Thermoplasma volcanium GSS1: one gene and its partners. Each later gene encodes a partner of the first gene's protein in a complex. Links are inferred from orthologs where the notes say so. Each region holds a gene or a part of one and is shown in the gene's direction. Other genes may lie near its edges.

Evidence for each region.
Region 2: the proteins of eif2g (region 1) and TVG_RS02140 are in contact, whole or in part, in a crystal structure (PDB 3CW2), measured with the Saccharolobus solfataricus proteins. The link is inferred for Thermoplasma volcanium GSS1 from one-to-one orthologs. Residues at the interface, in WP_009988771.1 of Saccharolobus solfataricus: Asp222, Lys225, Pro226, Gly227, Thr228, Gln229, Phe230, Asn231, Leu233, Lys234, Gly235, Leu259, Phe273, Thr274, Lys275, Tyr300, Leu301, Asp302, Pro303, Ser304, Leu305, Lys307; in WP_009989173.1 of Saccharolobus solfataricus: Val185, Arg186, Thr187, Asn188, Glu189, Pro190, Leu191, Gly192, Val193, Glu194, Ile196, Lys197, Ile200, Ser201, Leu204, Ile217, Lys218, Ile219, Tyr220, Thr221, Ile222, Gly223, Ala224, Pro225, Tyr227.
Region 3: the proteins of eif2g (region 1) and TVG_RS03440 are in contact, whole or in part, in a crystal structure (PDB 2QMU), measured with the Saccharolobus solfataricus proteins. The link is inferred for Thermoplasma volcanium GSS1 from one-to-one orthologs. Residues at the interface, in WP_009988771.1 of Saccharolobus solfataricus: Trp33, Pro65, Glu66, Gln148, Val151, Asp152, Val154, Ser155, Lys156, Ala159, Leu160, Tyr163, Arg164, Lys167, Ile180, Ile181, Pro182, Val183, Ser184, Leu186, His187, Ile189, Asn190, Asp192, Ser193; in WP_231918336.1 of Saccharolobus solfataricus: Met1, Leu2, Arg4, Leu5, Tyr6, Lys8, Leu9, Pro10, Ile106, Lys108, Lys109, Glu110, Lys111.

The regions. Positions count from the first base shown.
Region 1 is NC_002689.2:1,334,214-1,342,413, reverse strand. The notes cover bases 2,815-5,784. They hold eif2g (translation initiation factor IF-2 subunit gamma), read left to right. Parts: upstream 2,815-3,666; coding sequence 3,667-4,902; downstream 4,903-5,784. Other genes in these bases: TVG_RS06805 (winged helix-turn-helix transcriptional regulator), read left to right, coding at 5,575-5,784; TVG_RS06810 (endonuclease III domain-containing protein), read left to right, coding at 4,899-5,594; TVG_RS06820 (30S ribosomal protein S6e), read left to right, coding at 3,297-3,683; TVG_RS06825 (bifunctional N(6)-L-threonylcarbamoyladenine synthase/serine/threonine protein kinase), read right to left, coding at 2,815-3,169. Also shown: TVG_RS06835 (FAD-dependent oxidoreductase), read right to left, coding at 1-754; TVG_RS06830 (XTP/dITP diphosphatase), read right to left, coding at 1,036-1,593; more of TVG_RS06825, read right to left, coding at 1,586-2,814; more of TVG_RS06805, read left to right, coding at 5,785-5,928; TVG_RS06800 (saccharopine dehydrogenase family protein), read left to right, coding at 6,006-7,127; TVG_RS06795 (molybdenum cofactor guanylyltransferase), read left to right, coding at 7,218-7,778; TVG_RS06790 (acyl-CoA dehydrogenase family protein), read left to right, coding at 7,860-8,200. UniProt on the Methanocaldococcus jannaschii protein: eIF-2 functions in the early steps of protein synthesis by forming a ternary complex with GTP and initiator tRNA.
Region 2 is NC_002689.2:397,819-406,041, reverse strand. Bases 2,697-5,689 are described here. They hold TVG_RS02140 (translation initiation factor IF-2 subunit alpha), read left to right. Parts: upstream 2,697-3,807; coding sequence 3,808-4,572; downstream 4,573-5,689. Other genes in these bases: TVG_RS02130 (cobyrinate a,c-diamide synthase), read left to right, coding at 5,481-5,689; TVG_RS02135 (proteasome assembly chaperone family protein), read left to right, coding at 4,729-5,484; TVG_RS08265 (RNA-protein complex protein Nop10), read left to right, coding at 4,569-4,757; TVG_RS02145 (30S ribosomal protein S27e), read left to right, coding at 3,614-3,811; TVG_RS02150 (50S ribosomal protein L44e), read left to right, coding at 3,330-3,611. Also shown: TVG_RS02170 (deoxyhypusine synthase), read right to left, coding at 1-629; speE (polyamine aminopropyltransferase), read left to right, coding at 820-1,641; TVG_RS02160 (DUF3198 domain-containing protein), read right to left, coding at 1,634-1,999; TVG_RS02155 (YunC family protein), read left to right, coding at 2,352-2,639; more of TVG_RS02130, read left to right, coding at 5,690-6,845; TVG_RS02125 (menaquinone biosynthesis decarboxylase), read left to right, coding at 6,867-8,223. UniProt on the Methanocaldococcus jannaschii protein: eIF-2 functions in the early steps of protein synthesis by forming a ternary complex with GTP and initiator tRNA.
Region 3 is NC_002689.2:645,057-653,003, reverse strand. What follows is about bases 1,894-4,610. They hold TVG_RS03440 (translation initiation factor IF-2 subunit beta), read left to right. Parts: upstream 1,894-2,797; coding sequence 2,798-3,424; downstream 3,425-4,610. Other genes in these bases: TVG_RS03435 (oligosaccharide flippase family protein), read right to left, coding at 3,431-4,610; TVG_RS03445 (ribbon-helix-helix domain-containing protein), read right to left, coding at 2,231-2,647; TVG_RS03450 (cell division GTPase), read right to left, coding at 1,894-2,234. Outside these bases: TVG_RS03460 (asparagine synthetase A), read right to left, coding at 1-877; TVG_RS03455 (Lrp/AsnC family transcriptional regulator), read left to right, coding at 1,009-1,440; more of TVG_RS03450, read right to left, coding at 1,500-1,893; more of TVG_RS03435, read right to left, coding at 4,611-4,975; TVG_RS03430 (aldehyde dehydrogenase family protein), read right to left, coding at 5,021-6,568; TVG_RS03425 (antibiotic biosynthesis monooxygenase family protein), read left to right, coding at 6,720-7,016; TVG_RS03420 (DedA family protein), read right to left, coding at 7,008-7,781; TVG_RS03415 (NAD(P)/FAD-dependent oxidoreductase), read right to left, coding at 7,930-7,947. UniProt on the Methanocaldococcus jannaschii protein: eIF-2 functions in the early steps of protein synthesis by forming a ternary complex with GTP and initiator tRNA.

The DNA.
Region 1 (8,200 bases):
CGTAAGAATGTGTCACTCCATTTGCCCTAAGGCGATCTAATGAAGCAACTATACCGAGTGAGACTGTATCTTTATTTGTATAGAGAAAACCGCCAGAAAGCAATCCGTCATCGAGGAAACCAAGCACGAACTCAGATGCAAATCCGCTTTTTGAATCGACGTTAAACCTTTCGTTTATGACATTTTCGGGAAGTTTAATTGTTTCTTTTATTCCGAGCGCAACATCACGGTCGGATAATTTCGGCCTAAGGCCTGAGTTTATAAGTACCCTAGGATTGGCCCCTTCTGCTACCACTACGGCATCAGCAGTAATTACGTCATTGTCCTGCTGTATGCCGATTACTTTTCCATTGTCGATGGCGAGTCTATCTACAGTAACGCCGGTTACAAGCATCGCTCCAGCATCCTTGGCCTTTTTTGCAAGCCACTGGTCAAACTTGCCTCTGACAATAATCTTTCCAGACTTACTATTCTGGAGTTCCTCTGAGCTAAAACTAATAGCAATCTTGGATTTTTCCGTGAGGAAGGCTACTTCTTTTCTTGTAACGTATCTTTCAACTGGTGCACTCCTCTCCCAATCTGGGACAACCTTAGCAAGTTCATTGCCCCAGAGAACTGCACCTGATACGTTCTTTGTTCCTGGAGGGTCACCACGTTCAACAAGTAGGACATTCATCCCGTTTTGGGCAAGCCTTATGGCAGCGGAAGATCCTGCCGGCCCTGCACCTATTACCGCAACGTCAAATTCACTCATTGACAGAACATAGCGAGTTTATTTATATGTTTTTTGTTTTTTTCTAATTTATTTCAGAATGTACATCACAGATGACGTAATTCGACATTAGACTGGTTAAAAATACCTTCACAATCGAAAGAAATAAATAGAAGCTCATAAAATGATCGATTGGTTTTCATTCCTTTCAAAAAACATCAGAAAGTCGATTATTTATGAATAAAAGAGGGATCAACATATAAAAATTATGCCTCGCTTTTTATAAGTTTCAATTATTTTCTGTGCATTTAAATTTGTTTTTCTCACTTATTGTAGTTTTCCTTAATATAGCTGAATAACCCTTTGAATGCCATGCTCCTGTGCGAAACCATATTTTTTTCAGAAGTTTCCATTTCTGCGAATGTTCTTTCACTTCCATTCGGAATAAATATAGGATCGTAACCAAATCCATTTTTTCCTCTGATCTCCTTTGATATTTCGCCAATGACCTTGCCAGTAAACTGAGTTATTTTTCCACCCTCATTTAATGATATTACAGTAACGAAGTAAGCGCTTCTCTTTTCTATGCCGTTCATCAACTTCAATATGCCGTAATTACCTATGGTTTTTGAAACATATGATGAGTATGGGCCAGGGAAGCCGTTAAGGCTTTCAATATATAGCCCAGTATCGTCTATGAAGAACGGGCTATCTACCAAATTAATTAATTTCTTGCAGCTGTCATAGGATATTTTTTCTGTGCTTTCCTCCTGAATTTCTTCGTATTTCATGTTGACCCATTCAATGTCTATGCCATAACGTGTCCCAAGCTCTTTGATCTCTTCAAACTTGTGCTTGTTGCTTGTAACGAATTTAAACATACCTATGCCTCCTTCTTATGTCTTCAACTATGTTCAGTACATCATTTGCTTGTGGAAAATTTGCTCTATACGACATTTTAAATTCCTTCATGAGTGTTTTTCCATTTTCACTCAGGCTATTTATTGAATCCTCAAGAGTATACACATCGACTGCAAGGTCTTCTAGTTCTGCGTTTACCTTTCCCATACTCGCATCGATAAAGCATATCCTGTCAGATACGATTATATTGTTCACTGTAAGGTCTCCGTGTGAAATTTTATTTTTGTGCATAACTGCAACATCATGTCCTACGTTGCCCATAACGTTCGGCCTCGCACGTATGACATCCCTAAGTAATTCCCCTTGAATTTGGCTCAAGGTAAGTGTTTTTTCAAATGGATCATAATCATATACAATTGGCACGCATATTCCAGCATCCCTCATCCTTCTGATCACCGTAAACTCGTTTTTCATACGTTCGCCCCTGATCCTCTCGTCTAATTCCTTAAGCCTGTATCCCTTTGCTATGCGGATCTTCTTAACAGCGCTACGCCCATAGAAATCTGTATTAACGATCCTTGATTCAGCACCGGCATCCCTGTATTTTACATTTTTTTCAATTACCCAAGGTGCATCAACTTCGTCGATTCTATACCTTGGGTTTATGCTTGTATCCTCTATATTCATCCTTATACCAGATTTATACATCAAGAGTCCGGCCTGAGCTATCATAGCTCCGTTGTCCATGCAGTAGTTCTTATCAGTCATGTACGTAGTGGCATCCACCTCGCGCCCCATTTCAGAAACCATCTCCCTTAACCTGTTATTGAGGGCAACACCGCCAGCCATAAGTACCTCGTCTTTGCCTGAAACATAAAGTGCCCTTTCAAGCACCTCAACTAACATTGAAAAAGCTGTTTCCTGAATGCTGAAGCTTATATCTTCCACTGGTTCTCCCTTTTTAAGATATTCGAGCGCTGAGGTTAGGATGCCGGAAAACGAAGTATCCATGCCTTTGACGGAGTAGGGTAGAGTAAGAAGCTTGCGACCGTCCTTTGCAAGCTTCTCAATTTCAGGGCCTCCTGGAAAGGGAATGCCCGCATACCTGGCAAATTTGTCGATCATATTTCCTATTCCGATATCGAGAGTCTCGCCAAGTACACGGTATCTTCCGTTAAGATGTGCAATCACTTGCGTATTTCCGCCAGATACGTATAGCATAACTGGATCTTGTGCACCGCTTAACCTCTTCCCGATCTCTATGTGGCCAAGCGGATGGTTCACACCAATTATGGGTCTTTTTAGGGTGACCGCGAGAGTCCTTGCTGCAGTGCTCGTTACCCTCAGCGATGGGCCAAGCCCTGGTCCCATAGAGAACGCCACAAGATCGATATCTGAGGGTTTTATTCCTGCAATCTCGATAGCCTTAGCTATTACTTCAGAGACCTTATCTACATGGTGAGCTGCAGCCTGAGTTGGATGGATGCCGCCAGTTTTTGGCTTGTACATGGATGAGACGTTAGCCATTATGCTATTTTCATCCAGTATCCCACAGCTTATCGTGTGTGCTGTACCTTCAAGTCCAAGAACTATCACAGAACCCGTATATTTTATTTCGATTTAAATGCAATTAATTATCCATAAAAGCAAAGGTAAATTTTAGGGCACAGCATATCATCCCTAAATTCTTATAAAGGGTATTGATATTAGCCATCAGATTAGCATGGCAAATTCATTGGCAATAATTGCAGATCCTAAGACAGGTAAGACGTATAAGAGGGAAATTCCAAGCGAGAGAATGAGTTCTCTAATCGGAAGAAAAATAGGCGAAGAAGTAGACGGTGTATTCTTTGATCTCGTAGGCTATAAGATGAAGATAACTGGTGGAAGTTCGGTTGACGGTTTCGCTATGAGGCCGGACCTGCAGACCCAAGGCAAGAAGCAGATACTTGTTAAGTATACCTCTGGATACCGTGGCAAGAATGGCATAAGAAAGAGGATCACTGCACGTGGTTCTATAATCGGATCGGACATAACGCAGATTAATCTCAAGATAACTCAGTATGGGCCGACGCCCATAGAGGAGAAAAAAGATGATCAGCAAGCTTAAAATGCCTCAGCCCACTGTAAACATAGGTATGGTGGGTCACGTCGATCATGGCAAGAGCACTTTAACTCTCGCCCTGACAGGCGTAAAGACGGATACGCATTCTGAAGAAATAAAGAGAGGAATTTCTATAAAGCTAGGTTATGCTGATACGCCGGTTTATAAGTGTTACGATGCTTCTGGGAATCCTTATTATACAAGGCAACCCAGTGAGAATTGCGAACTTGAACGTGTGATATCGATTGTAGACGCTCCTGGCCATGAAACGCTTATGGCCACTATGCTATCTGGTTCGGCCCTCATGAATGGTGCGCTATTGGTTATAGCGGCTAACGAACATTGCCCTCAGCCGCAGACAAGGGAGCACCTTACTGCATTAGAGATAATGGGCATAAAGAACATAGTTATTGTGCAAAATAAAATAGACTTAGTAACAAGAGAGCGAGCACTGGAAAGTTATAAAGAGATCAAGGCATTTGTTAAGGGCAGCATTGCTGAAAATGCACCCATAATACCGGTCAGTGCATATCATAATACAAATATAGATATCTTGTTTGAAGCTATTGAAAAGTATATACCTACACCCGAGTACAACGAAGGATCCGATCCGATAATGTATATTGCTAGATCCTTTGATGTAAATAAACCAGGTACGCCAATCGATCAGATTAAGGGAGGAATAATAGGGGGTTCCCTTACACAGGGATCACTAAAAATAGGCGATGAGATCGAAATAGTACCTGGCATACAAAATACCAGGGGAAATAAGACTGTTTGGACCAATGTTACCACGGAAGTGGTAAGCCTTATGGCTGGAAAATATTCCTATGATATGATAAAACCAGGCGGCCTTGCCGCCGTTGGTACAAAATTAGATCCATTCTTGACAAAGGGAGATGCGTTCACTGGCAGGATAGCTGGATACATAGGCAAGGTGCCGCCTATCTCGTTCTCAATGAGGCTGGAAGCACACCTGCTTAAGCGTGTTGTCGGGTCAGACCAGGAACTTAACGTTGAGCCTATAAGGGCAAAGGAGACCTTGATGTTTACAGTGGCTACTGCAAATACTGTTGGTGTAGTAAGCAACGTGAAAGGTACGGATATAGAAGTTTCTCTAAAATATCCTGTTGCTGCATTTAACGGAATGCGCGTGGCTATAGGAAGGCGCGTATTGAATAGGTGGAGACTTATAGGGTACGGTGTAATAGAATCCTTGGAATGACATCAAACCCTCCGAATTTTGCAAATATTTACGAAGAGCTTTTTCGTTACTACGGTGATCTTGGATGGTGGCCGGCAGAAACTAAAGATGAGATCGTTATAGGAGCAATTCTAACGCAGAATACCAGTTGGAAAAACGTGGAAAAAGCAATAGCAAACCTGAAATCGCACGGCATAACGAAACTCGAAGATGTTTGCAAAATAGAGAAGAATGAGATCGCCAAACTAATAAGGAGCTCAGGTTTTTACAACCAGAAGGCGGAGAGGCTTAAAGCTGTATCTTGCTTAATAGTAGGGGAATTCAATGGAATTGATAGGATAAAGGATATTGATGCATTTGCTGAGAGATTGAAATCTATCAAAGGAATCGGGCAAGAGACCCTCAATTCTATACTCCTTTACGCTCTCGACGCTCCTGTTTTTGTTATAGATAAGTATACAGTAAGATTTCTTGAGAGGTATTCATCCTTTGATGAAGTGGATTCCATAAAGAAAAGCGTTGAAGAACAACTCGCTGATGTAAAACTGATGCAGAATTTTCATGCGATGATAGTTCAATTAAGCAAGGACTTCTGCAGGAAAGAACCGATATGCATGAAGTGCCCTTTGAAAGCATGCTCAACTGGGCAAAGGGTCAGGAAGGAATTATATAGCAATAATAGTATGGATCCATATGGATCAAACAAGGTCTAAAGCTTGCATGTTGAGATACGGGGATACAGAAATATGTATCGATCCATCAGAATCTGTCCTTCATCTCCTTGGCAAGAAATACACAATGCTGATCATATCCGTGTTGGGAAACGGCAGCACAAGGCAAAACTTCAATGACATTAGGTCCTCTATACCCGGGATAAGCAGTACGATCCTATCTAGGAGGATAAAGGACCTTATAGACTCTGGTCTTGTTGAAAGAAGATCTGGTCAAATTACTACCTACGCCCTAACAGAGAAAGGGATGAATGTAAGGAACAGCCTAATGCCTCTCCTGCAATACATATCGGTATTAGATAGGAATGGCGATTAATTACTCTATTTTTTGGGATTATGCCGTTACTCATTACGCAATGGATAAAATAAAATTATTTCAACTTATATACAAACATGAAAGGCATTGTATTTGGATCGGGACAAATAGGTTCATCTGTAGCACTCAATTTGGTGGACGGGATGGATGTGACGGTTGCAGACCGTGATCCAACAAACCTAAGGAAGATTCAGGATAATATTGGTAGCAGAGTAAGCGTGATCCAGGTGGATGCCCTTCGCGACGATATAAAGCACATAATATCTGACTACGATATAGTGGTATCGGCACTTCCTGGAAGCGTAGGTTTTCAATTTGCAAAATCTATCGCTCCTTTTGGGGTAAGGATGATAGATATATCTTATTATGAAGATGATGTCTTTCTTCTTGACGATGTTGCGAAGAAGAGTTCTTCAGTTATTGTGCCAGATATAGGATTTGCTCCAGGCATAAGCAACGTACTTGTAGGCCATTTTTCGTACGAACTGGAAGACGTAAAGGATGTACACATATATGTGGGTGGTATACCAGAGAAACGTATAGGCGGCCTGGACTACGTAATAACGTGGTCGGTTGAAGGCTTGCTTGACGAATATACAAGGCCTGTTCACATCGTACAGAACGGTAGCATCACTCAGGTAGAACCACTTAGCGGCCTTGAGAAAATTAATATACAGAAATACACAGACCTTGAAGCATTCTACACTGACGGCCTACGCACATTAGGCAAGACCATCCGTGCATCTGGCAGCATGTGGGAGAAAACTGTACGATACAGCGGGCATGCAGAAAAGATAAGGCTACTTAAGGACCTAGGCTTCTTTAGCCGTAAAAAGGTTAAAGTAGGAAACAGCGAAATAGCACCCTTTGATTTTACAGCTGAGATATTTAGGAATAATCTCTCTATGAGCGGCGTGAAGGATGTTTCTCTCATGTACGTTAAAGTTACTGGAACAAGGAATGGTGACATTGTAAAGCATGAGGCCAGCATGGTGGCGCCATACGATGAGAAAAGAAAGCGGTCTTCAATGGCAAACGTAACTTCTGTTCCAGCATCAGCAACGGCAGACTTCCTCTCTAAAAATGAGATTGGTAAATATGGTGTTGTTGCACCTGAAATCCTCGGAAAAGATGAGAATTTTTACAAACAATTTATAAATTATCTCGGGCAGTACGGGATAATTATATCTGAAGATTAAAATTAATATTTTTAACTCATTGAGGATAAATTGGGATAGGTGACTCTTAAATATGGCGATAGATATTGCAAATTATGAGGTAATGATCCTATGGAAGTTAAAATGCCATTCGTGGTTTTTGTCAAGAGGAGCGTAAGATTTCCAGGCAAGCATTCATACATGATTGGTGGAAAAAGCCTTTTGGAGATTATTGTTTCAAAATTATCAAATATAGGCAAGGTTTACGTGTTTACGAAGGACAAAGATATTATATGTAACGGCTGCAGCATAGAATTTGATACAACGAATGGAATAATAACCGATTCCGTCCTTGCAGCAATCGACAAATTTGGTACATTCTTTGCTGTAGCCGGGGATATGCCATTGATAAAGCCTGAGCTAGTTTCGAAGATGCTTTCCCAATACAAAGGCTCACCGCTCTTTCCGCGTCACATGGACGGCATGCTTGAACCGCTCTTCGGTATATACACGGAAGATCTTTACAATGCTTTGAAGGAATACCTGGACAAAGGCGGAGAAAGCCTCCATGCTTTTCTTCTTACACAACCTTTGCAATATTATGATATAGGATCGGATGATGAAGTGAACTTCATAAACATAAACTATAAAAGTGATATCGAAAAATATCGGGATCTTCTAGTACAATTATAGATATTTCATCGTTATATCTCATTCAATCGTGAAATAATTCAATGATAAACTCTATATATTGAATCAGTGATTCATACACGCATGCACAGTTATGTCGATGCGGATGATCTGCTTAGGAACTCTATAAAGGAATTCGTAAAGAAGGAAGTAGAACCCATAAGGATGAAGATAGACAGGGAAGATTATTTTCCTGTGGACGTTTTCAAGGAAATGGGAAAGCTCGGCTACCTCGGTGTAACCATACCTCAGGAATACGGCGGATCGGATGCGGGATATATTACACAGGCTGTGATAGAGGAAGAACTAGGCTATTCATCACCTTCCCTCGCCTTATCCTATGGTGCGCACAGCAACTTGTGCCTTGATAACGTTTATAGGAACGGATCCCAGGCTATAAGGGAAAAATTCGTACCTAAACTTGC
Region 2 (8,223 bases), 940 kb from region 1 along the record:
AAATCGTGGTGCTGTTCGTAAAAGCTCCACAACTGAGAACCAAAGGAGCCATCGGTTATGCCAGGCACGAATATTGGGATATCGTTCTTTGCAGCATTATAGAGTATTGATGATTCGTTGTTAATGCTAAGCCCGATCTCTTTTATGAGATCGACCGTTGCCCACTCTTTCTTTATCGAATAGAGCTTCTCGAGCTGTTCCATCACCTTTTCTTCTATGAGTTCTCCATATGATTCATCTGGGACAAGCACGTTTCCCAACCTATTTATGTTGATCTCCCTCAGTTCCACGTCGCTGTAGTTGAAGGAACCGCAGTAATATTTTCCGAATGTTCTTGCGATGTCATGGTCAAGCGTTCCAGAAGTAGTAATTATGACATCGACTAGTTTCCTCTTCACAACATCGTTTATTAGGCCGCGTAGACCGGTAGATATAATATCGGCAGGGAACGAAAGGAAGGTTGTGTTATCTTCCAAAAACATGTCAGAAATTATCGAATGGGCTTCATAGAGTTTTGCAGCAGTAAAGCCACCTATGTTAGAGAACTGGGCCATAAGATTTGATAGGGTTGTATTCCCGTCAATGCGCAGGTCTTGAACTGGCTTGCTAAGTAATTCTTTTCTGTCCATGCAGAGGTATTATGTGAGAATATAATCTTTTATCGAATGTAATACCAAACCATTTTTCCCTATATTTTGTATAGCACGGAAATCACCCGCGTTATGCATATTTAATTTCTAAGCAGGATTCTCGTTCTTTAGTATAGCTATGATTGATGTATAAGCCAAAATCTAAATATTGTATAGGAATAAAAGTCGTATGAAGCTCATTGAAAATTGGTTTTCCGAGCGGTATTCTGATAACTTGCAGCTATCGTTCAGGGTAAGCGATCAGCTCCTCTCCATAAAAACTGACTACCAGAGAATCGATTTATTCGATACATATGACTTTGGTAAGCTTCTAGCCATCGACGGAACGGTCCAGCTAACAGAGAGGGATGAGTACATCTACCACGAACTCATAACTATGATCCCTTACCACATGACAAAGAATCCACCTCAATCGGCCCTTGTAATAGGTGGGGGAGATGGTGGTGCTGCCAGAAGATTGTTAGATCTAGGCCTAAATAAGATCGTCAATGTAGAGATAGATGGCCAGGTCGTCGAAGTTTCGAAACGGTTCTTTCCGGACCTTTCTTCGGCCTTCACCGATAAGAGGGTTAACCTGATCATTGACGACGGCATAAAGTATGTAAGGAAATGTAATGAAAAATTCGATTTGGTTATAATAGATTCAACCGATCCGGAGGGTCCAGCTGAAGGCCTTTTTTCCATGGAATTTTATAGTGATATAACGAAAATACTTAGCGACGGCGGAGTAATAGTATCACAGTCAGGTTCTCCATTTTATCAGCCAAAAGCATTAAAACTAGCTTACACTGGCATGAGGAGGCTCTTTAAGGACGTGAAAGTATATACGGGCTTCATACCCACTTATCCTAGTGGTTTCTGGTCCTTCACGATAGCAAGTGAAGATGCAATGAACCCAAGAAAACCGGCAATAAAGGGAAAGTATTTCAACGAAGATGTCTTGGATGGGGTGTTCAAGTTGCCGCAGTTTGTGAAGGACTTAATTACTTAACTTTCCACTTTTCCTTTGCATTTTCTAGCTGGATCAAATAACCTTTGCCAAGTTTTTTGGCAAGCCTCTCTAATTCATCAAGATTTCGTACGAAAACGCTTTTACTTGAGCTGTTGATTAGGGATTCGAACCTTGAGGTATCCCTTAAGTTTGCCCACATCGAGTATCCAAACATAATGGCGGCTATAAAAGATACAGCAAATATCCAATATACCCAATCGCCGACGTTGAACTGTGCATCGTTGAGAAATGAATTATGAAATATCAGCTGATTTGAAACTATAACCAAGACCGCCATAGAAATTACGAACAACGCAGCGTAGATGATGAATTGGAAATCCCTGATAGACTTCTCCATGCTGATGCTAAATATACATTGATATTTTAAACATTGTATATTGCTTGCTCTTTGTTGATTTTATGCCTCGATCTAAAGTTAAATTTAATGTTAGGCATTACGTGCAATCTGCATTGTACTATGGCCATAAAACAAGCTTTTCAGTCTTCTAATTATTATTAGATTACCGCATCTATAACTCCATTAGCATAAATTCTAGTGTACGTTTACCAACCTTTATCAAATATGCAATGCACTGACACAGTTTGATTATTGCTGTCGCTCAAATAGCATATCTAGGTTATTAGCCATCGTGAAAATAGAATTATCAACAAACAGAGTTATTTATGCTTTCCAACGATACCATGTTACTATGATAGAAATCGATACCGTTAACCTAAATGGAAAAGCGTTCCAGTTTTTCAGAATGGGGCTAGGTAATGCACCACTATTAATATTAAAAGGAGAACATGGATACGCTATGTGCGGGTATCTTAACCTTGATGCAGCAGAAAAACTTGGGGATACTGCAGTACGCATAACCGGCATTAAAACACTTGATGATATGCTAAATGGGAAAATCGTAGAAGTCACCAGTGCAGCATCTGCGTTAGGTATAAAGAAAGGGGATGTACTGAAAGACGTTCTGTCAAAGCTCTAGATCAAATTACAATAATGTTCATCCGAACTAAAATAGAGATAAAACATTAAGTAATGAAAGCATAAATAGGTCTGTTATTCCTAAACGGTAAGCGGTTAGAGTTGATTATACTCATTTACTACAGTATTATTCCTAATTTTTCGATCAATGCCTACTGTAGTCGTGCATTCTGACAGCTACATGAATTATGCATTCCCATCGATTATATTAAAACCAAATAATGCAGAAAGCATTGGCCTTTCCAAATGCGTTACTTTTGCTTTCTCTTTTTTCACAACCTTTTCCTTTAGATCTTAACAAGTGCAACTCCTTTATTGATTATATTCGAATAATAACATGAAGGCGTACCGTACTTTTTGAGATCCTTATAAACTTCCTTCGATACAGAATTTCATGATGTGATGTTCTTCTCGAGCACAATAGTAATCGTAAGGCTAATAATATCAATAAATTGGTACATGAGCCTTTAAGTTATCGGATGTTAAAAAATCCTGTGTCATGCCTTATAGGCATACACAAACGTAAATACCGTTATTGTATATGAATCTACTTACAGTATTTCATCATTTTACTTGAAGTATCGATCAAGTATCGATCCATTAAAGAATCGACAAAAAATTGACAATATTAATCTTGGAAAAGGTAAAAATAATAGATTGAAATACTTTCGAAGTCAAAGGTGAATTCAAGTTGAAAATGCCAAAAAAGATAGTTACGTATTGTCCATACTGTAAGAAGCATACAACTCATTCTGTTGAGAGGGTTAGAAAGAGGAAGGCAAGCGAGTTGAAAGCTGGCCAAAGGAGATTCAGGAGGGTAACGTCTGGATATGGAGGTTTTCCAAGGCCGAGATTTGAAGGTAGGGAGAAACCAACTAAGAGAATTGCTCTCCGCCTCGTGTGCGATGAATGCCATAAAGCTATTACACCGCCGGGGATAAGGGCTAAGAAATTCGAGATAGTGGAGGCATAATCATGAGTGAAGTTAAATTTGTAAAACCAAAAAACGTTAGTGGGCATTTTCTCAAGATAAAGTGCAAGGACTGTGGCAATGTACAGGTTGTCTTCGCACGTCCATCATCCGTTGTGACATGCAATATATGCGGGGCAACAATAGCTAAGCCTACAGGAGGAGTGCTTGAAACATCCGGAGAAGTGATAGAGAGCCTATGAACATAAAACTGCTCCCAGAGGTAGGCGATCTAGTAGTAGTGAAGATAACAGAGGTTAAGAACTTCGGTGCAAATGGGATACTAGAAGAGTATCCTGGTGTCGAAGGTTACATACATATATCAGAGGTTGCAACTGGTTGGGTAAAACACATAAGAAGCTACCTTAGGGAAGGCCAGCGCGTGGTTTGCAAAGTCATAAATGTAAATCAGGAGAGGAAAAATGTAGACCTCTCTTTGAAGAGAGTTAACCAACATCAAAGCAGGGAAAAGATAGCTGAATGGAAGAACGAACAAAAGGCAGACAAGCTATTCGAAATAGTTTGCTCGAAACTAAACAAGGATCTTGAGGCCTGCAAGAAAGAATTTGGTGTAAGGTTAGTAGAGCTCTATGGTACTCTATTCGCTGCGTTTGAAAGCGCTGCCGCAGCGGAGGGAGAATGGTTACCTGACATAAACGGTGACTGGAAAGACACTTTCGTGGAAGTCGCAAAGGAAAATATAACTATACCTGAAGTTTCAGTGGCGGGTTACTTCGAAGCTTATTCTCTAGCGTCTGATGGTGTTGAAAAGATAAAGGAAGTTCTCACAATACCACCAGAGATCGGAAAGGCAGAACTGGAGTATGTCGGGGCGCCTAGGTATAGGATCGTCGTTAGGGATAAAGACTACAAAAAGGCTGAGGAAACATTAAAGAAAATAGTCCAGAGTGTAACAGATAAGGCTAAAAAGCTACAAGTGGAATTGGAGTTTTCTAGGCAATGAAATCTCTCATAAGAAAATGCCGGAAATGTGGTCGCTATACTATGGAGGAGATCTGCCCAGTATGTGGTTCTCAGACCTACATAGCTGTTCCTCCTAGGTTTTCACCGGTAGACAGGTTTAAAAAGTACAGAATGGAAGAGCTATTGGAGGGAAAATATGGAAAAAATAATAGTGGTAAAGTATAGAGACGTCAAATTAAAATCACCAATTCTCATAGGCGGCTTGCCTGGGATAGGTAACGTTGGAAAGATCGCAGCAGATTATATAGTTGAAAAATTAAACATGGTTAAGATCTATGATATTTTCTCTGAGTATCTTCCACCGCAGGTATTCATAAACGATGACAGCGAGATTCACCTTGTTCGAAATTCTATCTATTACAAAAAAATGAGAGGAAAGCACGATCTCCTTGTTCTTGGAGGAGACTTTCAGGGTACAACCCAAGAAGCTCAATATGAACTTTCGTACAAGATGCTAGAACTTGCAAAGGATATGAATGTTAGTGAAGTATACACGCTTGGTGGCTATAGCGTTGGTAAGATTGTGGAAAGACCTAGAGTCCTAGGAGCTGTGACTGACAAAAAACTCATACCGGAACTAGAAAAGAACGGGGTAATATTTCCGAAAGGGGAACCAGGCGGAGGTATAGTTGGCTCAGCCGGGCTAATTCTTGGCCTCGGAATGGAAATATTCAAGATAAATGGCGCGTGTCTCATGGGAGAAACTTCAGGCTATTTTGCCGATCCGAAGAGTGCGATGGAAGTTCTAAACGTCTTACAGAAACAGATTGGAATTAAAATAGACATGTCCGATATTGAAACAAGGAGCAAGCAGATAGAACAGATAACAGGAAAAATGCAGGAAGAGTTCCAGAACAAGCAAGGAAAAGAAGATTTGGGTTACTTTGGATGAAAGTACCCAGAGTTATAATTGCCGGTACAAACAGCGGTGTGGGAAAAACCACCACAACATTGGCAGTCATATCTGCCCTTAAGAATAAAGGGTTAAAAGTCAAACCATACAAAGTCGGCCCGGATTACATTGATCCACAGTTTCATTCATTATTAGCTGGAGCAACGAGCGATAATCTAGACCTGTGGATGATCCCGAGGGAAAGGATATTTCAGTTATTGGCAGACGCTTCCACAAGTTTTAATATTTCAGTTATTGAAGGTGTGATGGGATTACTGGATGGGTTTGGATCGACCGACGAAGGCAGTACCCTAGATCTAGCCAGAATTACCGGCACCCCAATTATCCTTGTAATTGACGGATATGGATTGTCAGGTTCAGCTGCTGCTATCGTAAAAGGTTTTAAAGACTTCTCAGGAGATCTTCTCGCCGGTGTCATAGTTACGAGGGTTTCTGGAGAACGGCATTACGATCTCATTAAGAAGGCCATTGAAGATAATACTAATGTTCGTGTGCTTGGTTATATTGAAAAAAACGATGAAGTAAGACTTGAAAGTCGACATCTTGGGCTAGTACAGGCAAGCGAGTTGAATTCTTTTTCAGACTATATAGAGAGGCTGAGCAAGGTTACTCACATTAACGTTGATGGAATAATCGAGATAGCCCGAGCATCAAGAGACCTGGATCCTAAATTTAGTCCGCTCTTATCAAGAGTTGGATATGCCAAGATAGCGGTGGCCTATGATAGCGCCTTTGACTTTTACTATGAAGAAAATTTTAGGGTGTTGAGGAATCTCGGAGCTGAGCTAGTATTTTTTTCTCCGCTAAACAATGAAATCCCTCCTGAAGATACAGACGGGCTCTACATAGGCGGTGGATATCCCGAAGTTTTTGCAAAGAAACTTGCCTATGCCGTCGATGCAAGAGAAAACATAGCTAAGCTGATAAAAAAAGGCGTACCTACACTGGCTGAATGCGGTGGCTATATGTATCTTACAAGAACTATTGTAGGACAGGACGGCATCGAATATCCGGGCGTTGGCATCGTTCCAGCTAAGACCTTTCTTACAGACAAACTTATACTTGGCTACAGGGAGATAGTTTCTAAAACTAGCAACATGCTTCTAAGGCATGGTGAAACTGCAAGAGGCCATGAGTTCCATCGATCTACGATCCAATTCCAAGATAAAGTGGACCATCCATTCGTTCTGAAGTATAAAGACAGGTTTGAAGAAGACGGCTACTACTCAAATAATGTAGTGGCGAGCTATGTGCATATTCATTTTTTGTCCAACATTGCCATTCCGAAGAGATTCGTAGAGGAATGCATACGTTATAGCAAGAAAAGAGAAATTTCTTAACCTTAGTTTATATCAGCACGCATGACGTTTGAGGATCTCCACGAATATCTCGATTATCTTGCAAAGAAGAATGATCTAGTAACTATAACTGAGGAAGTTGACCCAAATCTCGATTTAACTTACATTCTTAGCGAAGAAGAGCGGATGGGAAGAGGCCGTACCATTTTATTCAAAAATGTGAAGGGGAGTCAAGTACCTGCAGTTGGAAATTTATTTTCAACTAACGAGAAGTTAAAGGCAGTACTTGGCGACGATCCGTATTCAATCGGCGTGAAGATCGCGGATATTGTAAAGCCTCCCAGAGATAGCGAATCGTTTATAGGGAAGGGCCTGGAAATGATGAGGGAATTGAGCGGCCTTAGGCCGAAAGTTTCCAACAGCATTCCCAGCGGCTATTCGGAACTTGAAAAAGTTGATCTGTACAGATACCCGATATGCAAGACCTGGCCTGATGATGGCGGCCCATTCATAACACTACCGTTGGTTATAACCAAAGACCCTAGCACTGGCATTAGGAATATGGGTATGTACAGAATGCAGGTATACGATAGTGAAACTACGGGGATGCATTGGCATATCCATAAAGGCGGATCTGAGAACTTCTTGAAGGAAAAGGAGAAAGGAAAGGCGATGGATGTAGCCGTGGTTATAGGAAGCGATCCGTTAACCATATTCTCAGCGGTTGCCCCACTGCCCAATGGCATAGACGAATTTATGTTTAGAGGGCTCATCTCAAGGAAAAGATCGGAGCTGGTGAAGGGAAAAACCGTTGACCTTGAGTATCCTAGGAATTTCGAGATTGTCCTTGAAGGCTATATAGATCCATCTGAGACAAGAGTGGAAGGGCCTTTCGGAGACCACACAGGTTATTATTCGTTGGAGGAAGAGTTTCCTGTATTCCATGTGAAGAATATAATTGAAAGAAACGATAGGATATATCCAACAACTATAGTCGGAAAGCTATGGCACGAAGATGTTGTGCTTGGAAAAGCCGTGGAAAGGATGTTTCTACCGCTGATTCAAATGGTGCTTCCTGAAGTCGTTGATATCAATACGATGGAAGAGGCAGTGTTTCACAACATGGTAATCGTTTCAATAAAGAAGAGGTATCCTGGACATGCAAAGAAGGTTATGTTTGCCCTATGGGGCCTTGGGCAACTGATGTTCTCTAAGATAATAGTAGTGGTGGATGATGACATAAACATCCATAACAGGAAGGAACTTATCTGGGCGATGACGACTAGGATAGACCCTGATCGTGATGTAATAATAATACCCGGAACCGTAACAGACAGCTTAGATCATGCAGCTCCGCTGTTTAATTATGGATCAAAGATGGGAATAGATGCAACAAAGAAGGACAAATCAGAAGGATACA
Region 3 (7,947 bases), 690 kb from region 1 along the record:
TGTACCTAGTTAACCTCTCAATGCCTATGCCAAAGCCAGCTGAAGGATATAGGCCGTCTTTTGCAAATTCTATGTACCATTTGAACTGTTCTTCTGTTTGCCTCTTTTTATGGATCCTTTCGATAATCCGATCCAGCTTATACTCTCTCTCACCTCCAGACAGGGCTTCACCGAAACCTTCTGGGTATACCAGATCCATGTCAACTAGTATACCAGGTCTCTGCGGGTCTTCTCTGTCATAAAATTCTCTTTTTTCCAAAGGGATATCTATTATCCAGAAAGGTTCTTTCTTTTCTTTGGAGAGTATACTCTCGAAGTCGCCTCCGTACTCTTTTTCTGCATCTTTATATCGTATTCTTTCAAATGGTTTCTTAGGAATACGGAGATCTCTTCCAAAGAACTTAAGGTCATCGGAGTGCGTCTTTTTAATTTTTGAGAATAATTCAACAATCATCTCCTCCCCTAATGACATTACATCTTCACGTGTAGCATCCCTTATCTCGAGATCTAGCTGAGTAAATTCGGATAAATGCCTTCCAGTTTCTGCCTTGTCTTCTTCTTCAAGCCTTATGTTAGGAGAGAAGGTAAAAATTTTGCCGAAGTGCTTGGTGAGAATATGTTTGTGGAATATCATGCTTTTAGTGATCGAATATTTATACCCATAATAGTCGATCGTAGGATCGTAGACCGGATGGTTCAATGGATCTGTAAGCACTGAAATTATTACTGGAGGGACTTCAATAAACCCTCTTCCTTTGAGGTAATCGGAGAGATAAGATCTTACAGAACTCTCTATTTTCAATGCCCGTTGCAGTTCTGGCTTTTCTAAATGCGAATTCACTTCATATACAAGGTCGCTTATTTCTTTTGCTTCCATAAAATGAAGATTAAAGTATGCTTAATCAATTTTGTCTCTTTCTAAAGAACAATATGTCAATTAACGTCAAATACAAAAAGCCATATTAGACATAATGACTAAACTTAAATACATCTATGATATAATAAAATATGGATGAGAAAGACCTCCAAATACTTAACTACCTGATGGAAAACGGCCGAGACAAGATATCTGATATGTCACGTACACTAGATATCCCGAGGGTAACGATATATGAGAGAATGCAGAACATGATCAAGAGTGGCATAATAAAGAAATTTACAATAGTACCGGACTACAAGGCTCTCGGCATTCCTGTAGTTGCATTTATACTTGTGGCTTATACGCCAAAGGATGGCATTTCACAGAGGGATCTAGCAGCTAAGATAGCGACGTTTAAAGAGGTAGAAAATGTGTATATAATCGCTGGGGAATGGGATCTGCTGATAAAGGTACGAGAATCATCAACTGAAGCCATAGGAAACTTTGTCCTAGATAAACTGCGAGAGATGCCTGGCATAGAAAGAGCTCAGACAATAACGGTATTCTCGGAGGTAAAATAATAAATTTGGATGTTAAACCATATTTTTAGGAATACAATATAGAAGGAATTTAAGGAAATTTATCCAGATATTATGGCATATTTCAATCTGTCTATGCTTAAGGATATCTCCGATATATATTCATCTAGGCGATTGGCTATCATTGTATTCGCCTTTTCTATTTTTTCCATTATATTCTGAAAATTATACCCAAAACTGAATTTATCGTTGTCAAAGACAACTATGTTATTGCCAGTAGCTCGCAGATCGTTTATTGCGCTTATGGCCTTCTCTCTTCTGTTGCCCTCTTTAGAAGATGGTACGACAATTATACTCAAAGCCTCCCTACCAGATTTGTTTAATATTTCGAGGAATTTTGAATGAGCATATTGAGCGAAAGAACCGCCAAAACCGCTGACAAGTACAAACGATATTCCTGTACTCTTTAATTTCTGCGCTGCGTACAAAGCGTCTTCTTCAGTAAGCCCATCCATTATCTTTATGGGGTTAGCTGAGTATTTGAGAAAAGGGTTCTTTATATTCTCTATGGAATAGACTTCAAATGAAATTTCTCTTCCCTTTACATTCAAGCTTCCGTTATAGTAGGAATTTCTGGCAGGTGTGCCTCTAAACACTGCATAGCTTTCAACGTTTCTAATATCTATAGGGTTCATTTTTCTTAATATTCTGAATCCTGCATTACCAAACGAGACAACAACGACGTTCGTCCTGCAGGAATAGTATTCGTGTGCAACTGTTGGAGGATCGATATACCTTTCTTCTCTGAATACTGATCTTCTTTGAATAAGCCTCACCTCCCGTCCTTTCGTGCGGTGGCGCCTGCTTGTTTAAAATTTTCAAAGGATGCAAGCGCCTTCATCAAATCGCTCATGTTCTTGGATTTTTTCTTAACGAACTTAAGGACGAACGGTTCTAGTGACTCTCGCAAAACTGCTGAGATTAGATCGTTTTCATCTTTAAAGAATCCATTTTCTATGGCAGTCTTTATAATAAGTTTTGAATTTTCATCCAAAATTAAACCTTCGTGGGTTTTTTGTAGATCATCCTTAACCACAGATATTCTTTTGCTCGAGATGTACTGCATAACAGCATGCCTTATAAACTCTGACCTGCTTCCGAACTCGGGATTAAGATTTAAGAATTCATCGATTTCGTTTATTTCTTCTTCTGAAATTCTCAAGGTCAGCTTAACGTCCTTATTGAGCAAGTTCCATGCCTCCTGAATGTATAAACTAATTTATATTTTAATTTTTCTACCTTGACCGGACATGTGACATTTTTAATGTCATACATGGATATAATTGATTTTAGATCATGCGTAACGACGTTAATATTGGTGTTTTGCATTCATACAAATATGACTGACAGCTACGACAAGCTTCTTGAGAAGGCTAAAGATGTTTTATCAAGCTCAACGAAGAATATAGATAGGCTTAAGATACCAGAACCAGAGATCATAAGGGAAGGAAAAGCCACGATAATTCGAAATTTTCAGGATATAATTGACATAATCAACAGAGACCCGGATCAAGTAATAAAATTCCTCACAAGAGAATTAGGAACGAACATAGTCCAAAATGGCCGAAGGCTTATTATAAATAAAAAAGTGACGCTTGAGGAATTGCAAGAAAAGATGAACGAATACATTAACACATATGTCAGGTGCTACGAATGTGGATCGCTGGACACGGAGATACAAAAGTCTGGTAGGGTATCATTACTTGTGTGCAAAGCGTGTGGCGCACAGCACCCCATACATACAGTTAAAGAATTCAAAGAAGAGGAAGGCATAGAAGAGGGCAAGGAATACACGGTAGAAATATCGGAAGTGGGAAGTTCAGGCGAGGGCCGTGCATCTTTCAGAGGATTCACAATATTCGTACCCGGAACAAAAAAAGGAGAGACTGTTAAAGTAAAAATAAAGAAAATCAAAAACGATGTAGCGATTGCGGAAGTTGTTTCTAGGACTTCTGATAAGAAATAGATATTATCATTTTTCTCCTTTATTTCTTAAATCCGCCTCTCTTTCTTCTTTTACTCTCTTGGGAATAAGCAGCGGATTTAGATTTGTCAAGAATTCTACAAACTCATCCTTTGTAATTTCTCCTATTGCTATTGAAATTCCGAAAAATATAAATACAGCTGCTAAAGATACTAAAAGCAGCACAAAAAAGGAATACGGATGGATATACATAAGAAGAATGTATCCGTATAGAATTTCCGCAAACGAAGGAATTGCCTGTCTTAGAATGCGGTATCCTATATGCATCACATTTTTACTATAAATGTATTTATACACTATATAATCACCGATCGCAACAATAAGAGATGCAAAAGCTGTACCCGTATACCCCATAGATAGGTGCGTATAACCAAAGAGCGAAGGTGGCACAAATATAAAGTTAAGTGCAATATTGGCTATTATCGAAGGCGTGGTTATTTTCGCAATATTCCAGGTTTTTCCAGAGGCAATTATTTGACTGACATAGGGTCCAGTTATTATACCTATATAATTGCCCAATGCAACGAATACGAGGATCAAGTAGTAAGGGCGATAGCCTGCGCTAAAGATATTTAAGAAATACACAGAAAATACTGATAGCGCTATAACGAAAGGAAGAATAAACAACGAAATAAACCTCTCTAAGTCAGGCGCTTCATACATTATGTCCTTACTCTTTTCCTTTCTTGATAAAACGGGCACGAAGAAACCGCTTATCGCACCAGAGAATGATATTAGTGAAGTACCTATAATCTGTGATGTATATAGAGCGCTCGTTGCATCTGCGTGCCAGTAAAATTGTACGATTATTTTATCTATATTGCCGTTTATCGTAGATATGCCAGAGGACGCTGCTAAAGGCAAAGCGATTATTGCAAAATATTTTAACATCTCCTTATTCGGCCTGCCCAAGTGCCATGGCCGGCCCAGGTACATCATATAAATATAGTATACTGTATAAGTGATCGAATATACAGAACCTATAACTATAGCTAAATCTGCATCTGGAAACCTGAAGAGCCTATATTCGTATATGACCCCGATAGCAACAAACAAACCATTCCTGGAAATGGCCTCTACGATTGACGGCAGGACCTGCCTATACGAGGAAAACGTAGACGAATAGTATGACTTTGGGATCGATAACAGCGTACCAAAAAAGTAATAGGGTATCAGAGCTATTATTACCCAAAACTCAACTGGATTCTGGAAGCCTCGATGAAGGACGTCCGTCCAGAAAAACAATGCGGAGAGGGCAAGTATAACGAATATAACAGCAAGTACGAGTTTTACAGCAAAAAATGTATTAGTAGCTTCCTCTACATCCTTCCCTTCTGAAATACTCTTCGTATATGCGCTACTAAAGCCTAATTCAGTGGCAAGGGAAAATATGCCGGTAAACCCCATGCCGAAGGCTACGAACCCCCATATTGTTATCCCAACATACCTTGTTATAAAAAAGAGACCGATATAGCCTGCAATGGCGTTTATTATGTTTTGAGTAACCAAAATGGGGGATTTTTTAGTAAACAACAGATGGTAATAGAAAAAAGTGGTTTAAAATATTCCCTAAGAGAATCAGTGGGCTATAGTCTGCGACTGTTCTCTCAGGAACTGCTGTAGATAGTAGAATGATCCTGTTCCTTTGCCGGATACGCCACTCAGTTTCCACCCAACAAAAGGCTGCGATCCAACCATTGATCCAGTGGAACCGCCACTCTTTCTGTTAGCGTAGATTACCCCAACCTCTATATTGTCGAAGTAATACTGTATCTCCTTCGGGTCTTCCGTGAATATACCTCCGGTGAGCCCGTAGTCCATGCTGTTGATATCATCTACAGCTTCTTCTATGCTATTGCACTTGAACACGCTGAGAACAGGAAGGAATATCTCATTCCTTGCTATGTATGCATCCTTCGGCAGATCCGTCACTATTGTTGGTTCTACATAGAAGCCAGGTTTGTTAAGTTCGTGGCCGCCCGTAAGTATCTTGCCCTTGTTGAATTCAGGCTTTAATTTTATGAACTTATCGTAAGCTTCCTTATTTATTATAGGATTGAGGAATGTATCCTTCTTCCTTGGATCGTCTGGCTTAATGGCCTCTGTCCTTGCCTTGAGCCTCTTCATAAATTCATCATATATGTCCTTATGTACGTAAAGTAGTGAACAAGCACTGCACTTTTGCCCAGCAAACCCAAATGCGGCTCTAACAACACCTTCCACAGCCTTGTCCATATCGGCTTTGTTGGAAACTATTATAGCATCTTTTCCCCCCATTTCAGTTATGACTACCTTCGGGCCGTTGTCTATGGATTTCCTCTGGATGTCCAGACCCACATCCCTCGACCCAGTAAACACGATGCCTGCAACCTTCTTGTTCTCAACTATATGCCTTCCTACTAGGCCGCCTGAACCTGATACAAACGCTAACACATTCTTCGGGACGCCTGCCTCATGCATCAATCTAACCCAGAGATAGAGGGAGAGAGGTATATCACTTGAAGGTTTCAGTATAACGGCGTTGCCGGTCACCAAGGGAGCTGAGCTCATGCCTACTCCGATGGAAAAGAAGTTGAATGGAGAGATAACGCCAAATACCCCGTACGGCTTCATAATGCTTATGGATTCTTCATTCCTATAGGCTTTTCCTGTGAACCTTATGAAACCCTGGTTTTCTATCAAATTCATGGCATAATATCTCATAAAGTCTATTGCTTCATCCACATCTCCAATAGCTTCGTATCTGTTCTTCCCGTTTTCATAAGTAAGTATAGCTGCAAACTTAAACTTCTGTTCACTTAGCATATCTGCGGCCTTTAGGAATATCAAGGCCCTTTTCATATACCCCAGGCTGTACCATGCCTTGTAAGATTTGTACAGCATATCAACAGCTTTATCTACGGATGAATCCGATGCTAGTTGGAAAGTGGCTATCTCCTTCCCATCAATTGGGCTTATATCCTTTATTTTCTTAGACTCTATAACATCGCCATCTATTATGTTTGGATACTCCTTATTGAAATACGCCTCTATTTCTTTCAGGCTTTCTTCGTATAACCTATGAAACTCCGCCTCTTTTCCTGCCTCCGACATACGGAGATAAGTATTCTCATTTTCAAATGGCATGTATGCAATATCTCATTGATATACATATTATTTTGCAATGCTGAATAATGCTAACAATTAATATGTTACATCCTTTACAAATATAGGGGTATTATAATTAGAAAAATTCGAAAACGAGAAAAAATAAAGTATAATAAATCTATGCTTATGTATGATAAACGTAGGGCTTTACTACAAGGTAAAGAAAGGGCACGAAGAGGAGTTTGAGAGAACCTTTAATCAGGTAATGCAGATGTTAAAAACTTCAAGCTCCGGAATAAAAGACGTAAAGTTGTATCAAGATGTTAATGACAAACAGCAATATATGATATTCACGGAATGGGAGAGCCTTGAAAGCTTCAAGAATTTCATTGCCAGCCGTCCTTTTAAGGAGACTACAGATTATGGGAAATCAATACTTGAGGATACGCCAAAAAACAGGATATTCATGAATGAGACGTCAATCTAAAGCATGCTGGCGTCTCTTAATTTTTAAGAAGATATAATAGAAAATGTATGCAAGTGAGGCCAGAAATACTACATCGATTATTATTTGATCCAAAAGCGCGCTGAAGTTTTTGACAGCCACAGACCAGTATGGGCCGGCACTATATCCCAAATAAATCAGAGAAAATGACCATATAAATGACCCCAGGAAAGTCATAAGTGCGAACAACCACATCTTCATCTTCAACATACCTGCTGGCAAAGATATGAGGCTCCTTATGCCTGGTATAAACCTTGCCAGGAATACAGAAAAAGATCCCATCTTATCTATCCATGTTTCTGCCCTTGAGAGAGAATCCTCGCTGATGGAAAAGTAAGAAAGTATCTTTACTATTATAGGCCGACCGAGATATAATCCTAAAAAGTAGTCAATGAATGATCCAACCATCGATGCTATTATAGTGTCAGCCAAAACGACTGCAAAATTGAAACTGCCTTGGTATACAAGGAATCCTGAGAGAGGAAGTATAACCTCACTTGGTATTGGTATAAACATACTTTCCAGAGTCATTAGTATAAATATGCCTACATAACTGGAATCTGATACAACTTTTGTTGTAAATGAAAATATGGATGCAATGTCTATACCAGCAAAATATTTTTCGAATGGAAGTTCAAAAATTTCAAAGATTTCAATTGCCGCAATTGCTGCAAGCACAGCTGCAATGACAACACCGTATATATTGAAATATCTGTCATAGTTGTTTGGTTTGTTGGAGCTTGCCACAGAGATACCCATAGGAAACCTCTAATTATTCTTTTGTACATCTGCATGTATATTTATGTATTTTACCTTATTCCCAACCTTATTTTATGAAATATTCGTATAAAGCAAAATTAGAAGATATTACTCTATAGAAAGATGTTATATAGATTTAGAGCACAAGCTCCTC